DNA from 4 places in the Anaerobacillus sp. 63XJN7_5_ISO-PGPR-S23-430 genome. Region 1 is predicted to be linked to each of the others. Evidence: riboswitches for the same ligand, from Rfam matches in the RefSeq annotation. Region 1 holds a riboswitch; each other region holds the start of a gene.
The links. Region 1 has a riboswitch for cyclic di-GMP ahead of AC0VYJ_RS11205 (anti-repressor SinI family protein). Riboswitches for the same ligand answer to the same signal wherever they lie in the genome.

Region 1 (2,199 bases):
TATCTTAGTGTGAAATAACGTAATCTTTCTTACAGACATTCAATGATTATTTCGATATAATTGTTAATGAAGATATAGGTGAAGGAGAGATAATCATGAAGAAGATTGAAACAGCTGATTCTTATCAGTCATTCATTAACAATAATGACGTATCCATTCTAAAATATGAAGCTAACTGGTGCCCGGATTGCAAGCGCCTTGACTTTTTTATTGATGATATAATGAATGCTCATCATGAAAAACAATGGGCTCAAATCGATATTGAACAATTCCCTGAAATTACAGAGGAAAATGATGTTATGGGTATCCCGAGCCTTCTTGTCTATAAAGACGGCAAAAAGATTGGTCACTTGCATAGTGCGAATACCAAAAATCCAGATCAGGTGAAAGAATATTTAAGTCAATTCTAAACAAAAGAGAAGGTTGCGAAGGCAACCTTCTTTTATTTTGTTAGAACATATTCAATGGAGCCGTCGATTAATGAATGAACAAATGCAACTGTATATCCAATGCTAAGGTAAGTAGAAAGTGTCTCACTACAATGGGGATGTAATGGTTCTGTTGGGGCATGAAGACTTTTATACATGGTTTTTACGGTACTAGAGGTGGGTTCACAACGAAGTAGTACAACATGTTTGCCGCTCCAGGCGGTACTAATATGATTTCTCTGCATATCACTCTTCCTTTGTGAAAAATATATTCAGGGAATACAGTTAGGATATGAGTGAAATCCTAGGATGTTAGAAATAGAAATGAAAATTTAAAAATATTTTGAATTTTCATCAGATAACTGGTATATTAGTAGCATATAACGTCAAACTTCTCGATAATCGCATTTATTCACTAAAAAGTTGTGTGTTTTGTAAGTTTAAGGTCGGAATGTGTCATTTCTGAATTCTCCAGACAAGGGCAAACCATCCTAAAGGGTGGGACGCAAAGACACAGGTCTAATGTTGGTTCTCCAACGATGACGGCTGGTCCTCCTGGAAAACCCAAGAAGGAGGAGAAAAGAATGACCATGGCGAAACCTAAGCCTAAGAAGGTACTTGATCAAGAATGGGTTATTCTCATGAGGGCTGCCAGGGAACTTGGATTGAAGAAAGAAGAGGTACAGGCATTCTTAAGACAAGACAAAAACCGACATCTATGAATATACATAAATGAATGACGACCTTTAAGGTCGTTTTTTTGTGATAAGCTTTGATGAAAGCAAATACGGTGTGAAATGAATAATCCTTGACTTTAGGGCAATATTTTTTGTATCATATGTCATATCAATTGCATACATAAACCATACTAACTATGAAGGATAAATAGTAGTCAGAATAACCTTGACTTTAGCGATTCGGGGACGGTGGAAGCCCGAACGAGGTCTGATGAAACGGCAGTCTGGAGTTACGTTTCTCAAAGTGGATGCCTTATTTGCATCAACTAGGGTGGAACCGCGGGTGCATAAGCTCTCGTCCCTGGACATTTTTTGTCCATGGATTGGGAGCTTTTTATATTGATTGAGAAAAAAGGAGAGAATGACATGACAATTTCAATGGATCAGATCGTTTCAGTATCAAAGCACAGAGGATTTATTTTCCCTGGTTCTGATATTTACGGTGGACTAGCAAATACGTGGGATTATGGACCACTTGGTGTAGAACTTAAGAAAAATATTAAAGATGCATGGTGGAAGAAGTTTGTTCAAGAATCACCTTATAACAGTGGTCTAGATGCCGCCATTCTAATGAATCCAAAAACGTGGGAAGCTTCAGGTCATTTAGGTAATTTCAATGATCCTTTAATTGATTGCAAAAGCTGTAAAACACGTCATCGTGCAGATAAATTAATTGAGGACGCTCTTTCTACTGATGAAGAGGACATGATTGCAGACGGCCTTTCATTTGAAGAAATGGAGCGTTTGATGAAAGAAAATCATATTACTTGCCCTGAGTGTGGCAGTGAAGATTTCACAGAAATTCGTCAATTTGATCTTATGTTTAAAACCCATCAAGGTGTAACTAAATCGAGCACGAGTGAAATTTACCTTCGCCCAGAAACGGCGCAGGGAATCTTTGTAAACTTTAAAAATGTTCAACGCTCTATGCGTAAGAAAGTGCCTTTTGGTATTGCGCAAGTTGGAAAAAGCTTCCGAAATGAAATTACACCAGGTAACTTTACATTCCGTACTCGTGAATTTGAACAAATGGA
Region 2 (2,199 bases), 1.9 Mb from region 1:
TTATCAATTTCAGTAACGAAAGCTCCTTTATACTTAACCGTGCGAATAAGCCCTTCTTCTTCTAATCCTCTTAAGGCCTCTCGAACAGGAACCTGGCTTATTCCAAACTTCTTTGCTACTTCTGTTTCCACTATTCGATCTCCAGGCTTTAGATTGTTTAAAATAATATCATCTCTTAAATTTTTTTTAACTTTATCCTTTAAGGAGACTAACGATTGTTTACTTGGTTTTCGTTCTTCCATTTTTCCCAACCCTTTTCAAATAGTATTAAAAGCTTTTACATTGTAACGAGTAAAAAATGTTTATAAATGATGTTTCAAATTATATATAATACCATTATATATAATTTGAAACATCATTATAAGAGAATTAAAAAAAGAGACCCGTTAAGGTCCCTATTGCTGGTTTTCAGTTTCATCATTCGGTTGCTTTTCAGTGTCGTCCATGTCCCCTTCATCCATGTTACCATCTTCATCTTTATCGCCTTCTTCTGAACCATCCTTATTCATTGTATCATCGTCTTCCTGATCAATCGTTCCATCGTCTTCGTTAACATTCTCTTCATCTTCTGGTGTATCTTCTTGCATTTCGGGATCTTCTACCGGTCCTTCTTCTTCATTTGCATTCGAACAAGCCGCAATACTCAGGGAAAGAAACATCGTCATCAGTAACAACATCCACTTTTTCATAGAAAAACCTCCATCGTTGTAATAGTCCTATTTTGACCATCTCAAGTGGATGTATGTATTTTCCTAACACCAAATTTAAAAAAAGCTATTTATTTACAAAAAAAGTCATATATTTTTGATATTTTTTACAAATTACAACACATTTCGTAGGTTTAATGGCCTATTATAATAGTAGGATTTTCATAAATATATGATGGATCGTACAAAGTATCCTCCAGAAAAGGGCAACCATTTTTGAAAAAAAGTGGGCGCAAAGTAAACAGATCTAAGGAAGCTTGTTGATAGAAGGCTTCTATGATGGCTGAACTACCTGGAAAGAGTTTAAGGAGGAGTTACATGGGCGTACATACGGAAGAAAATCTGGACGAGGAATGGATTAAATTAATGAAAGAAGCGAAGGAATTGGGCATCAAAATTTCTGAAATCAAAGCGTTTCTCAAAAATGAGGGAATGTAACCTGAACGAAAGCGGCGGAACGGACGCCGCTTTCGTTCTATTTACGGAACAATAACATACTGGTATAATTACATACAATCAAAGAATTTTGTCGAAGCATCGGAGGGATACACGTGATAGGTGAAGAAGTAAAGAAGTATCGTTTACGCAAAGGGTTATCTCTTTCAGAATTAGCGGAACGTGCGAATGTGGCCAAGTCATATCTGAGTTCAATTGAACGAAATATACAATCAAATCCCTCTATCCAATTCCTAGATAAAATATCTAATGTTCTTGATGTTTCGGTAGAGGTACTACTTCAGGGAGATGATCCTATTCATCAGAGTGAGTTAGACTCGGAATGGAAAAAGATCGTTAAAGAAGCAATGGAGTCTGGTATAAGTAAGGACCAGTTCAGGGAGTTTCTGGAGTTTAATAAGTGGCGTGCCAAACAGGGATCTGATCAATAAATTGTTTTTTTAAGAGCCGACATCTTCCAGTAGGCTCTTATCTATTTAGTTAACAGGATATATACCTAATAGCCGTGGATACACAATATGAAAGAATATAATGTTGAAGCCACGATTAATAAAATCCGTATTAAACCGGATTTAAAGTGATGAAATTTTAAAAGTAAGGCGATCAAAAAAAGAGACAAACCTATTTATACATTAGGATAACAAGTGGATCCATTTGAAATAGCATTCGCATTAATGGATTCACTTCTCCGATCCATCCATTTTGAACTCCACAATATGTGATAAATCCATCAAGAGCGTTAATCCATGCTAAATAAATAACAAAAAACTGCTCCTACGTTTTCCCTTTATTCATAATGAGACGATATATTTTGGTTTTGTATAATCTCCCTAAGTTCATCGTACATTTTCTGTTCATCTCGGATTATTCCTTTGATGTCTTGTTCTTTATTTTCAAGTCCGTGGATTTTCTCTAGAATAAAAGATAAATCGCACTTCCCTTTATATTCGTCATTGATGTAGAGTTTGGCGATCTGTTTATCAACCGCAATGATTTTAATCCTCTTCCCTAAAATATAAGAGACAAAAGTCCCTTC
Region 3 (2,199 bases), 960 kb from region 1:
AACAAAGATCATTCCTTTCAATAATAATTAACTTTTTTATCTCACTTTAAATCTACCACTTCCTAAAAAATGCAAACATATGTAAGCGTATTAACAGTAAATTTATTTGTGAAGGGAGATGAAATCAATTAGAATTCATCAAAAAAAGCTTATTGGCCAGTTGTGACCAGATAAGCTTTTTTTATATAGCGTCATGAGAGGCTGTCTCATCAAGTGAAATTGGCGATTTGTTCGTAACACTCCGTACGTGTTTGGGGAGGATTGATGCCTCTTCGGATGATTTCGCTCGTTAACATTTCAATAAAAGCTTCATCTAATTGAAGAGTATACGCATCACAAAATGCAATTAGTAAATCCTTAGTTGATAAGAGTCGCAATCTATTCGCCCTCCCTATTGTATTTGGTTTTGTTTAAACGGTTATTGAATAGCGCTGCTTAATTTTGACGTTTGGTATAATCAAAATAATGAAGCAGAACCTTTTTCCCTTTTAGCCGTTTTTCCAAATAAGAGATAAACAAGGAGGTAGTGGATGGCTCATAGAAGTTATTCCGATGAACGTTAATTTCATGAATGGCTGATTGGTCAGAACGTTTTGGACGATAAGCTCGATCAGACGTCATCGCAATGAAGCTATCGATGACTCGAAGAATCGAAACAAATCGAGGAATTTGCTCATATTGTAATTGATAAGGATAGCCAGTACCATCGCTATTCTCATGATGATTTAGTATAAGAGACGGCTCAATATCAATCTCTGGAAAATCATTAAGTAGCTCTATTCCAAACTCTGGATGCCGCTCGACATACTCTTTCTCATAAAGGGTTAGTGGGCTCTTTTTTTGAAGAATTTCTGTTGGGACAAGTAGTTTACCGATGTCATGTAGCAAAACAGACTCAAGAAAGCGCCGTTTCAACAGTGATCGGAAATTGTAATGCAAACAGAAATCAATAAAGTAGCTCGTAGTTTGTACTGAATGGAGAAAGCTATGAGGGTCGTGACGTCTTAGGAGTTCCATCATTCGCAGTGTGTGTGATGAAAATAAATTAGCGTGCCCGTACAATGTACACTTTTCCATGTTCATTCTCCTTTTTAAGGAGCCGGTTGCACTACTTGCTCCCTATCACTCAAGTGCCCAGGCTAGAATGATAGTTCATCGCATTCTCTTTTTTTGTGGTTCTCTTACTGAGGTATCTTGACATAAGGATATACTTATATAATAAATACCATAAAAAGGTGAATTTGTTAACTGTTTTCTTTGATTTTTCAGTTTTTTTATTTGGAACGCCAATGAAAGGAGATTGGGAAATGAATTCTGACGTACTAATTGTTGGCGCAGGTCCTACGGGTCTTGTATTAGCACTCCACCTAGCGAAATATGGAGTTTCATTTCGGATCATCGAGAAAAATGAGGGACCCGGAGAAGCATCGCGTGCGCTAATTGTACACGCTAGAACCCTAGAATTTTATAACCAAATGGGCTTCGCAGAAGAAGTCATCCACCGGGGGATTAAAGTGAAGTCTATCCAATTTCGAGAAGGAATGAAAGCAAAAGCCAACATCAATTTTCACGATCTTGGAAAAGGATTAAGTCCTTTCCCATTTGCCCTAAGCTATCCGCAAGATGACCACGAGCAGCTGCTAATTAACAAATTAGCCGACGAAGGCGTTGAGGTAGAATGGAAGACAGAGTTGGTTTCATTTATGGATGAAGGGGACCATGTTCAAGCTGTTATTAAAAAAGATAATAAGGAAGAGCGGAGTGAGTTTTCATATATATGCGGGTGTGATGGGGCACACAGTACCGTTCGAAGAGAACTTGCTTTTGATTTTCCAGGTGGAACGTATGAGGAACGTTTTTTTGTGGCGGATGTTAAAGCGAACACTGGCCAGTTATCTGAAAGTAGTTTAAATGTGTATTTAGATTCTGACACCTTTTACCTGTTCATGCCAGTTAGAAGCACGGGAATGGAGCGGATTATTGGAATAGTTCCTCACAATTTAACCGATCAAAGCTCAGTTGCGTTCAAGGATTTCCAGTCGCTGATCGAGCAGAGAACAGGCTTAACGATTCAGCATGTGAACTGGTTCCAAACGTACAAAGTCCATCATCGCGTTAGCAGTCACTTTAGAAAAGGACGTGCCTTTATTGCCGGAGATGCTGGACACATTCATAGCCCGGCTGGCGGACAGGGCATGA
Region 4 (2,199 bases), 1.6 Mb from region 1:
TGTTCTATCATAACCGCGATAATCATGGTAAAGTGAAAGCAGACATCACGGAAAGGAGTTCGGGAATGGTTATTACGATAACAGTCATCGTCGTTGTCATTATGACGATTTTCATTGCCGCTGCTTTTGGAATGGCTGTATCAAAAGGATACAGTGTCAAACATACTGTCGATCCGTTGCCTGAGGAGCAGCATAACGAAACGACAGAGAAAGAGGTTACTGATGAACGGACAGAACAGAAGTAATATAGAACCAGGGAAAACTGTAGATATCGTCTTGAAACAAGATCAGCGTTCAGGGAAAACGACAAGAGGTGTTGTAAAAGATATCCTGACTAAATCCCCCACCCATCCGCATGGTATCAAAGTACGTCTAGAAGATGGACAGGTTGGTCGCGTCAAATCGATTTTATCGTAAGCTGAATTCATAAAAATAACCCCCGGCTGATTTTCAGTCCGGGGGTTCATCTTTATTATTGTTTTAACGCCATCCAACTATCAAGGTAATGTATGGAAAAACCTTGTACTGAAGAGGAATGCTCATATGCAGTCTTTACTTTGAGAAGTTCCTTTATCATGACTGCTTCTCCCTCTTCAAAGAATGAAATGTAGGAAGCTTCTGACGTTTGCCCTGTCTCTACACCAACGGAGATTTTCTTGCCATATTTTTCAGCTAAAGCTATCTCATTGCTAATAAGAGCAACAATTCCATTTGCACCATCAGCACGATCACGGTAAGCCATTAATGTAGTCACATCCGCCGTTTGAATAATCCACTCAGCTAAATTGCCCGATCCATACCGATTGTTGTAAGATTGTTCGTCAAACCAAAAAGGAGTGTCGACACCAAACGATAATCCAAGACTCATCGCACGAGTTTTTCCATCTGATAAACGGTCTTGATAGAAAGCAATCGTTTTTTGATAACTATTCGTCCAGCCAGAATGAAGATAAGGTTCTATATCAAGATGAACACCACTAAACTTTTGATTCTCTGTCGCATTAGCTTGATAGGAATCCAACCAGTTAAATAAGTTCGCCTGATATGTAGCACCATTTCTTGTAGCCCAATTTGGTGCCCCATCTAGAGCATGTACACGAATACCTTTGGATGTCGCATTTCCAATAAATGATTCATAAGAAGATGCCATTACTGAACGATTTATTTGCAAGTAAGCATCGGTTACTTGTTTCTCCTCCATAAACTGAAGGAACTCATTTGATTTCGTTTCAATGTCCCTTGTGTTCCAAATCCATGTAGCAAGAGAAGTGTCCATTTCTATCGCCTCAGCTTTCCCCTCAGGCAAAACCATTATCTGCACAAAAAAGCCCAGTATAAAAAAGAGAATTCCAACAGCAACCGATACATTCTTCACATGTACGCTCTCCTTTTTTTCAACCCAGAGCTCAAAAAGGAGCCTGGCGGTTTGGCAACCATTCGCATTCATGCGGGCAGGCCCATAACTTTGCGTCCCTGCTTTTCAACAGGTTTGCCTTTTTCAGTTTTATATTCCAACTACTTTTATTATCGGCAATAAATAATAAAGAGTTTAGCTTTTTTTGTAGATTGTGTGAAGTAAATGCTCAATGGTGCTAATACTTGAATGTACTAACAATCGCTCATTTCATGGTATGAAATAACAAAGGTAACCTTTAAACAAACGTTTGATTAAACTGGTAGCAATTGTGAAGGAGTATCAATATAAAAGAGTTTTAATTCATGCAATGCTCTTGTACATCCTACATATAGTAATTTCGCATCTGTTGCATGTGGACTATAATTATCTTCGTTAGCATTTGCCAATATAACTCCATCGAATTCTAATCCTTTAGTAAGATAGATTGGCACAATTGATAGTCCCCCTTCATAAGATCGATCATCCGCAGTAATGAGATGCAACTTCTCATCATACCTACTAAGATTGTCATACAAATCATGACATTCCTCTTCGCTCCTACCAACAATCGCTACTGTATTCATACCTCTCTCTTTCATTTCTTTAGCTGATTTTAACAAGCTACTAACATGCCTCTTCTTATCTATTTTGCTTATTTCGACTTTCTTTCCACTTCGAAAAACAGGCACAGCCGGTTGAACCGGTATATCCGCATGAGCTATCACTTCATTCGCAAATTCAATAATTTCTAAAGTCGATCGATAACTTTGTTCAAGTTCCATATAAAGGTCTTTACCGTTGAA

Region 2: it holds a riboswitch for cyclic di-GMP, as region 1 does, so the genes downstream of both, AC0VYJ_RS20540 (anti-repressor SinI family protein) here and AC0VYJ_RS11205 (anti-repressor SinI family protein) in region 1, are expected to answer to the same signal.
Region 3: it holds a riboswitch for cyclic di-GMP, as region 1 does, so the genes downstream of both, AC0VYJ_RS06130 (HD-GYP domain-containing protein) here and AC0VYJ_RS11205 (anti-repressor SinI family protein) in region 1, are expected to answer to the same signal.
Region 4: it holds a riboswitch for cyclic di-GMP, as region 1 does, so the genes downstream of both, AC0VYJ_RS02395 (amidase) here and AC0VYJ_RS11205 (anti-repressor SinI family protein) in region 1, are expected to answer to the same signal.

Annotation. Positions count from the first base shown of each region.
Region 1 is NZ_CM149686.1:2,083,995-2,086,193, forward strand. It holds gene egtD (L-histidine N(alpha)-methyltransferase) at 1-18, shown strand, start outside; gene AC0VYJ_RS11195 (thioredoxin family protein) at 96-410, shown strand; gene AC0VYJ_RS11200 (hypothetical protein) at 443-673, opposite strand; cyclic di-GMP riboswitch class I at 899-987, shown strand; gene AC0VYJ_RS11205 (anti-repressor SinI family protein) at 1,013-1,150, shown strand; gene AC0VYJ_RS11210 (glycine--tRNA ligase) at 1,532-2,199, shown strand, end outside.
Region 2 is NZ_CM149686.1:3,999,426-4,001,624, forward strand. It holds gene AC0VYJ_RS20530 (GntR family transcriptional regulator) at 1-242, opposite strand, end outside; gene AC0VYJ_RS20535 (hypothetical protein) at 396-689, opposite strand; cyclic di-GMP riboswitch class I at 903-1,003, shown strand; gene AC0VYJ_RS20540 (anti-repressor SinI family protein) at 1,026-1,145, shown strand; gene AC0VYJ_RS20545 (helix-turn-helix domain-containing protein) at 1,259-1,594, shown strand; gene AC0VYJ_RS20550 (DUF5658 family protein) at 1,785-1,922, opposite strand; gene AC0VYJ_RS20555 (hypothetical protein) at 1,951-2,199, opposite strand, start outside.
Region 3 is NZ_CM149686.1:1,125,238-1,127,436, forward strand. It holds gene AC0VYJ_RS06120 (aldo/keto reductase) at 1-2, opposite strand, end outside; gene sda (sporulation histidine kinase inhibitor Sda) at 210-377, opposite strand; gene AC0VYJ_RS06130 (HD-GYP domain-containing protein) at 436-1,077, opposite strand; cyclic di-GMP riboswitch class II at 1,089-1,172, opposite strand; gene AC0VYJ_RS06135 (FAD-dependent oxidoreductase) at 1,308-2,199, shown strand, end outside.
Region 4 is NZ_CM149686.1:451,117-453,315, reverse strand. It holds gene ytzI (YtzI protein) at 66-245, shown strand; gene AC0VYJ_RS02400 (YwbE family protein) at 223-417, shown strand; gene AC0VYJ_RS02395 (amidase) at 473-1,375, opposite strand; cyclic di-GMP riboswitch class I at 1,418-1,504, opposite strand; gene AC0VYJ_RS02390 (HelD family protein) at 1,669-2,199, opposite strand, start outside.